DNA from 3 places in the Pseudomonas sp. MWU13-2517 genome. Region 1 is predicted to be linked to each of the others. Evidence: predicted binding sites of a transcription regulator. Region 1 holds the regulator's gene; each other region holds the start of a gene.
What was found. Region 1 encodes FliA, which starts transcription of late flagellar genes. Its sites were predicted from a motif close to CTAAAGTTTNNNNNNNNNNNGCCGNTAA; they were not measured.
Positions count from the first base shown of each region.

Region 2: the regulator FliA is predicted to act here: its motif matches at 1,501-1,528, upstream of M5B97_RS17295 (methyl-accepting chemotaxis protein).
Region 3: the regulator FliA is predicted to act here: its motif matches at 2,694-2,721, upstream of M5B97_RS20360 (methyl-accepting chemotaxis protein).

Region 1 covers NZ_JALMFA010000005.1:8,092-13,223, reverse strand. The annotation lists gene flhA (flagellar biosynthesis protein FlhA) at 1-471, shown strand, start outside; gene flhF (flagellar biosynthesis protein FlhF) at 484-1,800, shown strand; gene fleN (flagellar synthesis regulator FleN) at 1,906-2,739, shown strand; gene fliA (RNA polymerase sigma factor FliA) at 2,736-3,476, shown strand; gene M5B97_RS08600 (chemotaxis response regulator CheY) at 3,645-4,019, shown strand; gene M5B97_RS08595 (protein phosphatase CheZ) at 4,038-4,826, shown strand; gene M5B97_RS08590 (chemotaxis protein CheA) at 4,992-5,132, shown strand, end outside.
Region 2 covers NZ_JALMFA010000011.1:83,015-88,146, forward strand. The annotation lists gene M5B97_RS17275 (HAMP domain-containing sensor histidine kinase) at 1-124, opposite strand, end outside; gene M5B97_RS17280 (response regulator transcription factor) at 117-791, opposite strand; gene M5B97_RS17285 (hypothetical protein) at 927-1,100, shown strand; gene M5B97_RS17290 (hypothetical protein) at 1,081-1,434, shown strand; gene M5B97_RS17295 (methyl-accepting chemotaxis protein) at 1,574-2,788, shown strand; gene M5B97_RS17300 (response regulator) at 2,798-3,166, shown strand; gene M5B97_RS17305 (STAS domain-containing protein) at 3,189-3,476, shown strand; gene M5B97_RS17310 (chemotaxis protein CheA) at 3,518-5,132, shown strand, end outside.
Region 3 covers NZ_JALMFA010000014.1:58,602-63,733, reverse strand. The annotation lists gene M5B97_RS20370 (PAS domain-containing methyl-accepting chemotaxis protein) at 1-1,377, shown strand, start outside; gene M5B97_RS20365 (DMT family transporter) at 1,621-2,559, opposite strand; gene M5B97_RS20360 (methyl-accepting chemotaxis protein) at 2,821-4,764, shown strand; partial or broken gene M5B97_RS20355 (manganese catalase family protein) at 4,758-4,859, shown strand; gene M5B97_RS20350 (carboxymuconolactone decarboxylase family protein) at 4,964-5,132, shown strand, end outside.

The sequences.
Region 1 (5,132 bases):
CTCGCCGAGCAAGTGCCGGTGCGCGACATTCGCAGCATCGCTGAGGCCATCGCCAACAATGCCGCCAAGAGTCAAGATACTGCCGCTCTGGTGGCGGCCGTGCGCGTCGGCTTGTCCCGCGCCATCGTGCAAAGCATTGTAGGCATTGAGTCCGAGCTGCCTGTGATCACCTTGGAACCAAGGTTGGAACAAATATTGCTCAATAGTATCCAGAAGGCCGGACAAGGCCAGGAAGAGGGCGTCCTGCTGGAGCCAAGCATGGCTGAAAAGCTCCAGCGCTCGTTGATCGAAGCGGCGCAGCGTCAGGAAATGGCGGGCAATCCGGTGATTCTGCTGGTGGCTGGCCCGGTTCGAGCGATGTTGTCGCGCTTTGGACGCTTGGCAGTACCGAATTTGCACGTTTTGGCTTATCAGGAAATTCCTGACAACAAGCAAGTGACTATCGTCGCGACAGTAGGGCCCAACGGCTGAGGGTAGTGGGTTATGCAAGTTAAGCGTTTTTTCGCCGCCGATATGCGTCAGGCCATGAAACTGGTCCGTGATGAGCTGGGCGCCGATGCCGCGATTATCGGTAACCGTCGCATTGCCGGCGGTGTCGAGCTGACGGCTGCCCTGGATTACACCCCCTCGGCGTTGGCGCCGCGCGTGCCGAACATGGAACTGGAAGACGAGCTGCGCAAGACCGCCTCGCGCATTGTGTCGGCCCAGGCTGAACTGAGCATGCGCAGCGACAGCGATGCTTCCACCAATCGCCAATTATTCGCCGGCCTGCCGCTGACGGCCGCTGAGCCGCTGGTCGAGCCGACTTTCGTCGAGCCGCCACGTCCCGCCGCGCCAGCCCCGGCTGCTGCTGTCGATCAGCGTGTGTTCGACTCGATGCGCTTCGAACTCAATGGTCTGCGTGAACTGCTTGAAGTGCAGCTGGGTTCATTGGCCTGGACACAACTGCAAGGCAGCAAGCCGCAACAAGCCAACCTGTGGCGTCGCTTGCAGCGTATCGGCCTGTCGGGGCCGTTGTCCCGCGACCTGTTGGCGCTGACTGCCGAAGTCGAAGAACCGCGCCAGGCGTGGCGCATGTTGCTGGCCCACTTGGCCCGCATGATCGTCACTCCGGAGCTCGAGCCCCTGGAAGAGGGCGGTGTGATCGCTATGGTCGGCCCCGCCGGCATGGGCAAGACCACCACTCTGGCCAAGCTGGCCGCCCGTTATGTCCTCAAGTACGGTGCTTCGAGCATCGCACTGGTGAGCATGGACAGTTATCGCATTGGCGCCCAGGAACAGCTCAAGACCCTGGGCCGTATCCTGAACGTGCCGGTGACCCACGTCGACCCGGGCCAGTCCCTGGCCAACGCCCTTGACCCGCTGTTGCGCAAGCGCGTGGTGTTGATCGATACCGCCGGCCTGCAAGCCAGCGATCCGGCGCTGCGCATGCAATTGGAAAGCCTGGCCGGGCGTGGCATCAAGTCGAAAAATTACCTGGTGCTTGCAACCACCAGCCAGAAACAGGTTCTTACCGCTGCGTACCATAGCTACAAGCGCTGCGGCCTGGCCGGTTGCATCCTCACCAAACTCGACGAAACTGCAAACCTGGGCGAGGTGTTGAGCCTGGCTATCGGGCATGAATTACCGGTCGCCTACCTGACCGACGGGCCGCGGATTCCAGATGATTTGCATCTGCCGCGTCGTCATCAGCTGGTCAGCCGTGCTGTCAGTGTGCAAATGCAAGAAGAGCCTAGCGAGGAAGCGATGGCTGATATGTTCGCCGACCTTTACCACAACCCGGCAAAACGGGTGGGGTGAGGCATGATGAGCACTGTGAAATGTATCTACATTGATGGTCTGCAAGCGATTCGCGCGACCACGCCATGTAGCCTGCGTCTAAGCAAGACAAGGTAAAGAAATAAAATGGGCAGCATGCATCCTGTACAGGTGATCGCGGTGACCGGCGGCAAAGGTGGCGTCGGGAAAACTAACGTGTCGGTGAATTTGTCCCTGGCCCTGGCAGAGCTTGGCCGTCGCGTCATGCTGTTGGATGCTGACCTGGGTCTGGCGAACGTTGACGTTCTGCTGGGGCTGACACCCAAACACACCCTCGCCGACGTGATCGAGGGCCGCTGCGAGCTGCGCGATGTGCTGCTGCAGGGCCCCGGTGGCATTCGCATCGTGCCGGCCGCCTCGGGCACCCAGAGCATGGTGCACCTGAGCCCGGCGCAGCATGCCGGCCTGATCCAGGCGTTCAGCGATATCGGCGACAACCTCGACGTGTTGGTGATCGATACCGCCGCCGGGATCGGCGAATCCGTGGTCAGCTTCGTGCGCGCCGCGCAGGAAGTGTTGCTGGTGGTCTGCGATGAACCCACCTCGATCACCGACGCCTACGCCCTGATCAAACTGCTTAACCGTGACTACGGCATGAACCGCTTCCGGGTGCTGGCCAACATGGCCCAAAGCCCGCAGGAAGGCCGAAACCTGTTCGCCAAGTTGACCAAGGTCACGGACCGTTTCCTCGATGTGGCCTTACAATACGTTGGCGCAGTTCCCTACGACGAGTCGGTGCGCAAGGCTGTGCAAAAGCAGCGTGCAGTCTATGAAGCGTTTCCTCGTTCCAAGTGCGCGCTGGCGTTCAAGGCGATTGCCCAGAAGGTCGATACCTGGCCGTTGCCCGCCAACCCGCGTGGGCATCTGGAGTTTTTCGTCGAGCGATTGGTGCATCAGACGAGCGCAGGACCGGTGCTATGACATCCAGCGGCTACAACCTTTACAAAAAATCGGCGCGTGACAGTCAAGGCGAATTGATCGAGCGTTACGCGCCCCTGGTCAAGCGCATCGCCTACCACCTGCTGGCGCGTCTGCCGGCCAGTGTGCAGGTGGAGGACCTGATCCAGGCCGGCATGATCGGCCTGCTCGAAGTGTCGACCAAATACGACGCGAGCAAAGGCGCGAGTTTCGAGACCTATGCGGGTATCCGTATCCGTGGTGCGATGCTCGATGAAGTGCGTAAAGGGGATTGGGCGCCGCGTTCGGTACATCGCAATACGCGAATGGTCAGTGACGCAATTCGCGCAATTGAAGCAAAAACCGGTCGCGACGCTAAAGATCATGAAGTTGCGGCCGAACTCCAATTGAGTCTCGATGATTATTACGGGATTTTGAACGATACCTTGGGCAGCCGCCTGTTCAGTTTCGACGACCTGTTGCAGGACGGCGAACACGAAGGGCTGCACGAGGACGGCGCGAGTGCACATCTCGAACCGTCGCGCGACTTGGAAGATGAGCGTTTCCAGGGGGCGTTGGCGGACGCGATTGCCAATTTGCCGGAGCGTGAGCGACTGGTGTTGGCGCTGTACTACGACGAAGAGCTGAACCTCAAGGAAATCGGTGAGGTCCTGGGGGTCAGCGAATCGCGTGTCAGCCAACTGCATAGCCAGTGCGCGGCTCGCTTGCGGGGGCGATTGGGAGAGTGGCGCGCGCGCTGACAGGCAGTGTGGGGACACTGCAGACGCGCCGCGAAAGTCGAAGGCTTTCGCGGGGTCGTGCCGTGGTGCCCTGGGCAGTCCTTTTTTGTGTAACGCCTGTTGATTGAAATGGCGCGTCCAGGTGCTGGGCGCGTTTAAGACTGCTTGGAGGTCGAATTGGACAAGAACATGAAAATCCTCATCGTTGATGACTTCTCAACGATGCGGCGGATCATAAAAAATCTGTTGCGTGACCTTGGGTTCACCAACACGATCGAGGCGGATGACGGCCTGACTGCGATTCCGATCCTCAACAGTGGGGCCATCGACTTTCTGGTAACCGACTGGAACATGCCGGGCATGACCGGTATCGAGCTGCTGCGCCACGTGCGCGCCGATGAAAAACTGCGCAGCCTGCCTGTGCTGATGGTGACCGCTGAAGCCAAGCGTGAACAGATCATCGAAGCCGCCCAAGCCGGGGTCAACGGTTACGTGGTCAAACCATTCACCGCATTGGCCTTGAAAGAGAAGATCGAAAAAATCTTCGAACGCATCGGTCATTGATGCTGCCACGGGGGCGCTATGGAGCAAAATGAAACGTCACAGGGAGACTTTGAGTCGACCCTGAAAAAGCATGCTCTTCAGTTGGTCGAGTGCCTTGAAAAAGGTCAGTTCGGCGACGCAGTGCAGTTAATCCATGAGCTCAACCAGACTCGTGACCGCGGCCTGTATCAGGAAGTGGGCAAGCTGACGCGAGAGCTGCACAGTGCGATCGTCAATTTCCAGATTGACCCGCACATGCCCCAGGCCGAAGAGATTTCGCAAATCACCGATGCCACCGAACGCCTGTCCTATGTGGTCAAGCTGACTGAGGCGGCGGCCAACCGCACCATGGACCTGGTGGAAAACGCCACGCCTCTGGTCACCGGCATGGCCAACGAAGCCCAGGCCCTCAGCGTTGACTGGGGCCGCTTCATGCGCCGGGAAGTGGGCGCGGAAGAGTTTCGTGAGTTGGCGCGTCGGGTTGAAGGTTTCCTGTCGCGCAGTGAGCAGGATAACCGCACGGTTTCCAGCAACCTCAACGACATTCTGCTGGCCCAGGATTACCAGGACCTTACCGGTCAAGTGATCAAGCGGGTGACCCAACTGGTCACCGAAGTGGAAAGCAATTTGCTCAAATTGGTGCTGATGGCCGGCCAGGTCGACCGCTTTGCCGGTATCGAACATGACCGCGCAGCGATCCTTTCGGAAAAAGATCCACAAAAACACCTCGCCAAGGGTGAAGGTCCGCAGATTCATGCCGATAAACGTGAAGACGTCGTATCCGGTCAAGATGACGTAGACGATTTGCTGTCCAGTTTAGGCTTTTAGGTCCTGATAACGGCAAATGACGGTCGCGCCACGCCCCGCAAGGTGCAAGGCCAGGCATGAGGAGAGAGGTTTGGTTTTTCCAAATGAACGACGAATAACGACGGCTTGCGCCTTGCGGGGCGCGATCTGCCATTTGCCGTTATCAGGACCTACAGGAGCACCCACATGAGCTTCGGCGCCGATGAAGAGATCCTTCAGGATTTCCTTGTAGAGGCCGGCGAAATATTAGAGCAACTGTCCGAGCAACTGGTCGAGCTGGAAAGCCGCCCGGATGATGCGAACCTGCTCAATGCAATTTTTCGCGGT
Region 2 (5,132 bases), on a different contig from region 1:
CGGTGTAGAGCAAGCCGCGCACGGTGAAGGCCGGCAGCAGTTGGCTGTAGATCAGCAACACCACCGCGATCAGTAACAGGAAACTTCCGCTGATCACCCACTTCAGGCTCAAACCATTACGCATGTGGCTTCACCTGAATACCGACCCCGGGAAGGGTGTGGATCAACGGCCGGCCAAAGGGTTTATCAACTGCCTTGCGTAGCCGATGCATGTGCACTTTGAGCGTATTGCTGTCGGGTGGCTCATCACCCCAGACCTTTGCTTCCAAGCGCTCTCGGGAAACCGGTTCAGGACTGGCGCGCATCAGATGTTCCAGCAAGCTCCAGCAGATGGGTGACAAATGTAGCTCCTGTCCTGCGCGACTGACTTTGCGGGTGCTCAGCTCCATCACCAAGTCGTCCACCTGCAGGCGGCTGGTCTGCCCGCTGCGGCGCATGCTCAGTGCGCGAATCCTGGCCACCAGTTCGGCCAGTTCGAACGGTTTGACCAGATAGTCGTCGGCTCCAGCGGCAAAACTGGCGAGTTTGTCCGATAACGCATCCAGCGAGGTCAGCATCAGGATGGGCGTCTGGACGCCCTGCTGACGTAATCGTTCGCATAACTGCTGGCCGTCCAGTCGCGGCAGCATGATATCCAGGAGAATAACGTCGTAATGTTGGCTGAGTGCCAGATTAAGCCCGGCCTGGCCATTACTGGCGTGGTCACAGACGATGCTGCTGAATGCCAGATACTCGATGACGGTGGTGGCCAGATCCAGGTTGTCTTCGACCAACAGCAGGTGAATATGCACAGGAAAAAGCCTCGGACAGTATTGCGCAGAGGTTTGAAGGATAACGGAAGTCGGCTGCCCTCTAATGATGTTTACCTGGCGTTAACCCTCCCCTGCTTAAGCTCAGGCTCTTCTTATCCAGAGCGCGTCACAGCCATGAACCTGTCTTCGATGATCACCGGTGCCCTGCTGGTGTTGATTTTCTTCGCCCTGATGGCCGGCATCCCCGCACCGAAAGCTCAGTTGATGCGCATTGGCGGGAATAGCTGGTTTCTGGTGGGCCAGAACGTTGAGCGAACAGGGTCGTTTCATGTCGCCAATGCGTCCTGATGACGTAAACATCAGCTATACCTATCAGTTGGTACTGTGCGTGGTGCTGATTGTTTGCGTGTCGTTGTCGATGGGTATCTATATCACCCGCTTGAATGCGCACATCGATAAGCACCGAGACCTGTCGCCGGTGTATCTGTACGAATGCCACAAAGGCCGTGGCGGCTTTATTGTCTATGCTGATGGCAGACGCAGCAGCGACAACTGCTACGACGACGATGAAGGTGAATCGGCGGGTGCCGACGAGGCGCAGGGTCTGCCAGGCTCACACCGTGCCGGGTGGCTCAAGTACATCCTGCCTACGGTTGAAGAGCCGCGGATTCTCCAGAGATAGGGCAACCCTCCTGCCGGCGCCCAGTAACGCAGCAGTCACAAACCGGACGGAAGGTACGTACCAAATCTAAAGTTAAGGCGCCAGGGACAGATAGACTTTATGTCGTTCATATCTGCAACAATGTTCAAGGACCGAACTCATGACTCAGCGTCAATCCGGCCGTACTTCACCCCCTGTTTCTTTGCCTTTTCGCTGGTTTGCGTTACTTCCGGTCATCTCTGCCATTGCATGGACGCTCCTGCAATCAGCCTCGCCGACCAACCTGGCGGCCTGTGCCGTACTGCTGCTGATCGGTCTCGGTACCTGTGCCTGGAGCGCACGCTCACAGCGTGACGCGGTGCTGCGCGCGATGGCATGGGCGAAGGCCGATCAAGCAGATGTGGACGCGACGCAAAACAGCACGGCCTTGCGCGCGCAACTCGATGAGGTATTGCTGGGCGCCATGCCCATCTGGGCCAAGCAAGTGGAAAACTCGCGCCAGCAGACCGAGGACGCGATTGTGAGCCTGGCCAACCGCTTCACCGGTATTTCCGCGCGCCTGCAGGACACCGTGCAGGCCTCGCAGCAAGCCGCCGGCGAGCTCGATGGGCAGTCTGCCGACGGCGCGCTCAAGGCGCTGGCACGCAGCGACAGCGAACTGAGCCAGGTCATCGACTCTCTCAAGGCCGCTCAATCGAGCCGTGACCAGACCCTCTCCCAAGTGCGCAGCCTCACCGCCTATACCGGTGAACTGCGCACCATGGCCGCCGATGTGGCGGCCATTGCGGCGCAAACCAACCTTCTGGCCCTCAATGCCGCCATCGAGGCGGCCCGGGCCGGTGAAGCCGGGCGCGGTTTTGCCGTGGTTGCGGATGCGGTGCGCAGCCTGTCGAGTAAGTCCAGCGAGACCGGCCAGCAAATGTCGGCCAAAGTCGACATCATTAACAACGCCATCACCCAACTGGTCCAGGTAGCGTCCAGCAGCGCCGACCAGGACAGCCACTCCGTCGCCGCGTCCGAGCAGAGCATCCAGCAGGTGCTCGAACGCTTCCAGAGCATCACCGGGCGCCTGGCCGACTCCGCCGACCTGCTCAAGCAGGAAAGCTACGGCATCCGTGACGAGATGACCGACGTACTGGTCAACCTGCAATTCCAGGACCGGGTCAGCCAGATCCTCAGCCATGTGCGCGACAACATGCACGCCCTGCATGAGCACCTGCTACAGGCCAGCCAGGCGCCCGACCAACTGGTAGCCGTCGATGCCCGCCAATGGCTGGCGCGCATGGAGGCCACCTATGCCACCGACGAGCAGCGGCGCACCCATCGGGGCGACACCGCGGCGCAACAGAGTTCACAAGACATCACTTTTTTCTAGGAGCACGGCATGGCGAAGAATGTATTAGTGGTCGACGACTCGAGCAGCGTGCGACAAGTGGTCGGCATTGCCTTGAAAAGCGCCGGCTACGACGTGATCGAGGCGTGCGATGGCAAGGACGCGCTGGGCAAGCTCAACGGGCAAAAGGTGCACTTGATCATCAGTGACGTGAACATGCCCAACATGGACGGCATCACCTTCGTGAAGGAGGTCAAGAAGCTGGCCAGCTACAAGTTCACCCCGATCATCATGCTGACCACCGAGTCGCAGGAATCGAAGAAAGCCGAAGGCCAGGCCGCAGGCGCCAAGGCCTGGGTGGTCAAGCCGTTCCAGCCGGCGCAGATGCTGGCGGCGGTATCCAAGCTGATCCTGCCCTGACCGATGACGGCACGGAGGCTTTATGTCCATCACCCGCGAAACAGTCGACGGCACCGCCCGCATAGGCATTGACGGCGAACTGACGATCTACACCGTGGCCGAGCTTGCCACCGAGCTGCTGCCGCAGATTGGCGCGGCGCCGCGCCTGGAACTCGACTTGTCCCAGGTCACGGAAATCGACGGTGCCGGCCTGCAATTGCTCGCGGTCATCAAGCGCGAAGCGGCCGGCAATGGGACGGACTTGAGCCTTGCCGGGCAGAGCCAGGCGGTCACGAGCACCTTTCAACTATGTGGCGGCGCGATCTTCTAGCGCGACGCAGCCCCGCTCAATGAGCGACAAGGAGTGTCCAGGTGAGTATTGATCTCGATCAGGCACAGCAGACCTTTATCGCCGAGGCACGCGAGCTGTTGCAGGTCATGGAGCAATCCCTGCTGCAACTGGAAAGCGAACCCGGTGATGAAGATGCGATCGGCGCAGTGTTTCGTGCCGCCCATACCATCAAAGGCTCCGCCGGGTTGTTCGGCCTCGCACCGATTGTCGGTTTCACGCACATCGTCGAAGACGTGCTCGACCGCCTGCGCGATGGCAGCGTGGCGGTGGATGCGGCGCTGATCGCGCTGCTTCTCAAGTGCGGCGACCACATACTTGAACTGATCGAGGCGGTCGACCATCACAATGGAGCGCTGCAGCCTGCGACGCTGGAGCACGGTGAGTTGTTGCGCGAGGCACTGAGCGCCTATCAGCCGCTGCAGACGGCGATCGCGGTTGTGGAGAGCACTGGCCAAAATGACGAAAACCGCGACGAGGTGCTCTGGCATATCTCGCTGCGCTTCGGCGTGGATGTGTTCCGCAATGGCATGGACCCGTTGTCCTTCCTGCGCTACCTCGCCACGCTGGGCCAGTTGTTACAGGTCACCACCCTGACCGAGAGCATTCCGCCCGTGGACGGCTGGGATCCGGAAAGCTGCTACTTGGGCTTTGAAATCGACCTGCGTTCGAAAGCCGGCCATGCCACCCTCAATGAAGTGTTCGATTTCGTACGCGATGACTGTGAGGTGCACATCAGCGCCCTCGACGCGCCAAGCGACAGCAGCGCCGCCGCCGGCACCGAGTTGGTCACGCAGACTGCTCCCAGCCCGATGGTGACGACGCAACAGCGCGTGGCGACGACCAGCGAAGCCAAGCCGCGGGATGGCAGCTATGTACGGGTCAATGCCGACAAGCTCGATGAACTGATCAACCTGGTCGGCGAGTTGGTCATCGCCAGCGCCGGCGCCAGCCTGTTGGCTCGCTCCTGCAACAACGACCCGCTGCAGGAAGCCTCCTCGACCGTCTCCGGGCTGGTGGAAGAGATCCTCGATGGCGCGCTGCGCCTGCGCATGATTCCCATCGGCGATACCTTCAATCGTTTCCGCCGCGTGGTGCGCGATGTCAGTCAGGAACTGGGCAAGGATATAGACCTGATCATCAGCGGCGCGGAAACCGAGCTGGATAAGACCGTAGTCGAGAAAATCGGCGACCCGCTGATGCACCTGTTGCGCAATGCGATGGACCATGGCATCGAGAATGCCGAGGCCCGCCGCGCGGCCGGTAAATCGACCAAGGGTCACCTGAGCCTGAATGCCTACCACGACTCGGGCAGTATCGTGATCGAAATCGCCGATGATGGCGCCGGGCTCAATCGCGAACGTATTCTGGAAAAAGCCCAGGAGCGCGGGCTGGTCGCCAGCGGTGCGGTGCTCAGCGACCAGGAAATCTACAACCTGATTTTCGAAGCCGGTTTCTCCACGGCCGAGGCGGTGACCAACCTCTCCGGACGCGGTGTCGGCATGGATGTGGTCACACGAAATATCACCCTGTTGCGCGGTACCGTCGACCTCGACAGCCGCCCCGGCCAGGGCACCGTGGTGCGTATTCGCCTGCCGCTGACCCTGGCGATCATCAACGGATTCCTGGTCGGCATCG
Region 3 (5,132 bases), on a different contig from region 1:
GCTGTGTTTGCCCACATGTGGAGTGCGCTCAAACAGGGTCGGCCATGGATGGGGATTGTCAAAAACCGCTCCAAAAATGGCGATCACTATTGGGTCAACGCGTACGTCACACCGATATTTGAAGGCAGCCAGGTAGTAGGTTTCGAATCGGTCAGGGTCAAGCCGACAGCGGATCAGGTCCGTCGGGCGCAAACGCTCTATAAGCGCATCAGCCAAGGAAAATCGGCCGTTCCTCAGTGGGAAAGCTTGACGTGCGCTGTGCAGGATTGTCTGCCGTATCTGGTCACCGGGCTGGCAGGTGCGGTAGGCGGCCTGTTCTTCAGCGCGCCTTTGGCAATCGGTGTGGCGGCAGCGGTGGCGTTGCCGTTCGGCTTGGTTTTTTCACGTTGGCAAAGGCGGGGCACGCTGCGCTTGTTGCAGATGGCTGAACCCTCAACCTCCGACTCATTGATTGCACAGATGTACAGCGATGCCCAGGGCCCGCAAGCCCGCCTGGAAACGGCCTTCGTCAGCCAGGCCGCGCGTCTGAAGACTTGCCTCACGCGCTTGCAAGACACCGCCGAGCAGCTCAGTCACCTCGCCGGGCAATCCGAGGTACTCGCCACTCAGGGCTCAAAAGGCCTGGATCGCCAGCGTGTCGAGACTGAACAAGTGTCTGCCGCGGTCAACCAGATGGCTGCGACCACCCAGGAAGTTGCCAGGCATGTCCAACGCACGGCGGATGCCACCCAGCAAGCCAACCAGCTCACGGGACGCGGTCGTGAGGTGGCGCGGGAGACTCGCGAAGCCATTGAGCGCCTGTCGGCCGTCGTGAGTGAAACCGGCCAGACCGTGGCGCAGTTGGCTCGGGACAGCGACGAAATCGGCACGGTCGTCGATGTGATCAAAGGCATCGCCGATCAGACCAACCTGCTGGCACTCAATGCCGCCATCGAAGCCGCCCGCGCCGGCGATATGGGGCGAGGCTTTGCCGTGGTGGCCGACGAGGTTCGCCAACTGGCACAGCGTACTTCGCAATCGACCATGCAGATCCACCAACTGATTACCACGCTCCAGGTGTCGTCCAGCAAAGCCGTGCAAACCATGGAGAGCGGCTGCCGTCAGGCCGAAGAGGGTGTGGTTCAGGTGCTCGAGGCAGACAAAGCGTTGTTGGGGATCAGTGAAGCCGTCGCTAACATCACCGACATGACCACTCAGATTGCGAGTGCAACGGAGGAGCAAAGTGCGGTAGCCGAGGAAATCAGCCAGAACATCGCCACCATCGCCCAACTGGCCGATCAAACCTCGGAGCAGGCGCGCCAATCGGCAGGGCTGAACACAGAGCTGACCAGGACAGCCGCCACGCAATACTCCCTGGTCGAGCGCTTTAACCGATAACCGTACACATCCGTCCAGGAGGCCTGCCAAGTGGGCCTTCTTTGCCTACCCGGCCGAGTTGAAGCGCCGGGTGGGTGTAGACAAACGCCGCTACAAGTTCCGAAGCCACAAGGGGCGGTGCTGATAAGCCCTTGCTCCAGCACGTTGGTGAGCAAGGGGAGGGGCGCTATCAGTCACGTTGGACAGGAATGCGATAGCGTCAGCATAAACATCCCCTTTTTAAGATCTGTGCATCTGAAGCCTTCAGCGAGCGGCGGTGGGCTTTTTCAGCAGGATGAAGCCTGAAATCAGGATAAGGGCCAGGCCGGCCGCGGTTCGGCCATTGAGTACCTCATTGAACAGCAGGGGTCCCCAGGCGATAGCGAAGATCAGGTAGGTGTAGTCGAATGCGCCAATGACAGAGGTCTCGCCGATTTGATAAGCCCGTGCGATGCCGGTGCTGACCAGTACCATCAAGACCGCCAGCAGCACCATCACGCCCCAGTCACTGATCGTCATGGGCGACCAGCCGCCTATCAGGAATCGCAGGCCCTCGTTGCCCGGTAGATGTGGGCCGGTCTGTGCGACGACAATGCTGCCCACCACCCCCATCAACAGCAGGACGATGTTCAGCGCCAAGGCCAGGTGCATCGGCGCCTCATTCGCGCATTTGCCTTTGGTCACGACCGCTGCGAGCGCATAGAAAATCGCAGCGAGAATGGGCAGCAGTGTCCATAGGTTGAAGTCACCCTGGCTTGGCCCGAGTGTGACTACCACCCCGACGAACCCCACCAGAATGGCCAGCCATTTGCGCGGTGTTACATGTTCGTTCAGGGTGATTGCCGAAAACACCGCGATAAACAGAGGTGTCGTATAGATTGCCAATGCGGCAATGGTCAGGCTGATGAAGGGCAATGCGCTGTAAAAAGCGACCCACATCAATGCGAGCAGCAGGCTCCGTGTGCCTACCCACAAGGGGGACAGGAGCCATTGTTGCGTTGTGTCGCGGCGGTACATCAGCAAGGCGGCGAACATACCAATGGCCAGGAGCGAGCGAATCACATAGAGCTGCCACATCGACGTCTCGGCACTGGTGGCCTTGATAAGCGCGTCTGACACTGACAACAGAAACACCGAAGCCACCACGATGAGAATGCTTTGTCGGTTTTCGGCGGCGGTAACTGTTGTAGTGGTTGCAGGCATGATGATTCCTTATTTGATCAATCTTGAATCGCCCCAAGGGGCGCTCTCCTAAAACCCAGTCGGCAAGATGTAACGCATTGGCCAACATTACTGCCTGCCTGGACGTTCGCCGTGCAAAAGCTCCCATGATCACCCTAAAGTGCGCACCATCGCGGTCGATAATTCAGAGTACGCATGGATTTTATCTCCCTTATAACAACACATGCGACGTTCAGCGCTAGCGTTTCCCCTTGCCAAAAACTATAACTCGCGGGTGAAGTCATGAATATCAAGCAGAAGCTGACCTGGGCGTTCGCGGCTATTGCGTGCGTCCCGGTCATCCTGGTCGCCGTTTTGGTAGCGTTGAATCTGCGAGAAGGGGCCCAGGCCAATTTCCTCGAGAGCAGCGGTCGCGAGATCCGCCAGATCGAAAATGGCATGAAGCAGTTTTTCGACGGCATCAGCCAAAACGTCGATTACGTAGCCAAGGATCCGCGCGTTGTCGCGGCCAAAGACCTCAAGAGCTACGCAGGCGCCGACGCCGCGCAAATTCCGCTCACGCAGACCAACAAAGAGCTGCTGGCGATATTCGACCAGTTCGCCAAAAGCCATCCGAGTACGGCTTACCTGTCCCTGGGGCTGAGCGATGGCGGCTACGCCAGCTGGCCGGACGACACCAAACTGAACAACTATGACCCACGCGTACGCCCCTGGTACAAAGCGGCCATCGCCGCGCCAGGCGTCACCGTGCGCACCGGTGCCTACTATTGGGCGCCGGACGATGCGACGCTGATCGGCACGGTGCACACTGTCGCCGACGCCGCCGGGAATATCCTGGGAGTGGTTGGGCTGGACGTGTCGCTCAAACAGCTCACTGAGCTGGTGCGCAACATCAAGCTGGGCGACAGCGGCTACCTGATGCTGGTGGAAGCCAACGGTAACGTGCTGGTAGACCCCAGCGACGCCAAGCACAACTTCAAACCCCTGGCCGACCTGGGCGCCAACTACGCCGAACTGGCCAAGCGAGGCGACGGCGTGACCCAGATCGAGATTGATGGCGTGTCCTACATGGCCAACGTGGTCAGTTCCAAAGACCTGGGCTGGCGCTTTATCGGCCTGATCAAGCGTGATGAAGTGATGGCCGCCGCCACCCGCCTGACCTGGTTGATCGCCGCCATTGCCGCGGCGTTGGCGTTGGTGTTCGCGATAGTCGGCGCCAGCTTTGCCAGCGTCATCGTGCGTCCGATTCGCGGCGTGGCCGACGGCCTGCAAGAAATCGCCGAAGGAGAGGGCGACCTGACGCGTCAACTCAAGGTGCAGGGCAAGGACGAAACCTCCAGCCTGGCGGGCTGGTTCAACCAGTTCCTGGGCATGATCGCACAATTGGTGCAGCGCATCGGCAACGCCTCCTCCGACCTGCAGGCTGCCGCCACCGACACCAGCGAAGTGGCCAACAACATGAACCAGGCCGCCGGTCGCCAGCGTGAAGCCGTGGAGCTGGTGAGCACTGCGTTCAACGAAATGGTCGCTACCGCCAATGAAGTCGCGCGTTCATGCAGCGCCGCCGCGTCGAGTGCCGACGAAGGCTATCGCGACGTGCATGACGGCCAACAGCACATCGGCGAAGCCACCGGCAGTGTGCTCAAGCTCAGCGAAGACCTGCAAAAGTCTACCCAGACCATGCAGTTGCTGGAGCAGGACAGCCAGAACATCAACACCATTCTCGACACCATCCGCTCGATTGCCGAGCAGACCAACCTGCTGGCGCTCAACGCAGCGATTGAAGCGGCCCGCGCCGGCGACCAAGGCCGGGGTTTCGCCGTGGTTGCCGACGAAGTCCGCGCCCTGGCTCGTCGCACAGCCGACTCCACCGGCGAGATCGACAGCTTGCTGGGCAATCTCGCCCGCCGCACCCAGGAGGTCACGCAACAGATGCAGGGCAGCCTGCAGGTGTCCCACGCCAGTGTGGAACGCATCCAGCAGGCACGTGACAGCTTCGACAAGATCCGTGGTTCGGTGGACTCGATCCGCGACCAGAATACCCAGATCGCCACGGCTGCCGAGGAGCAGCACCAGGTGGCCGAAGAGATCAATCGGCACATCGCGCAGATCCACGCCGATGCCCAACTGGTCGAAGGCTTTGCCCAGTCCTCACAGGCAGGCTCGGGTCGACTGATAGAGATTTCCGGTCAGCTCAAAGGCTTGGTGGGTCGTTTCAAATATTAGTGAATATGAAGGCGCGGACGATGTCCGACCCCGAGAGTAACCCCATCACCGGCGCCGATCTGGGCGCGGGCGTTCAGGGGCACCCAGACGCTTGATGATCAGTACCGCACGCCGCAACGGCGTGTGGTCTTTTTAGGTAGGAGAGGACATGGCATTCTCCCCATCGTCCGCGAGAACTCCGCCGTTGAGGGAATAGTGCATGACAATTCAATCGCGACTCAGCGAATTGACCGAAGCGAGCATGGACGACGCTCAGCGCGCAGTGCTCAAGGACATTGTTGCGGGACCACGCGGGAACCTGGATGGTCCATTCCTTGCCTGGATTCAAAGTCCGGAACTGGCCAATCATGCACAGCGCCTGGGGGCGT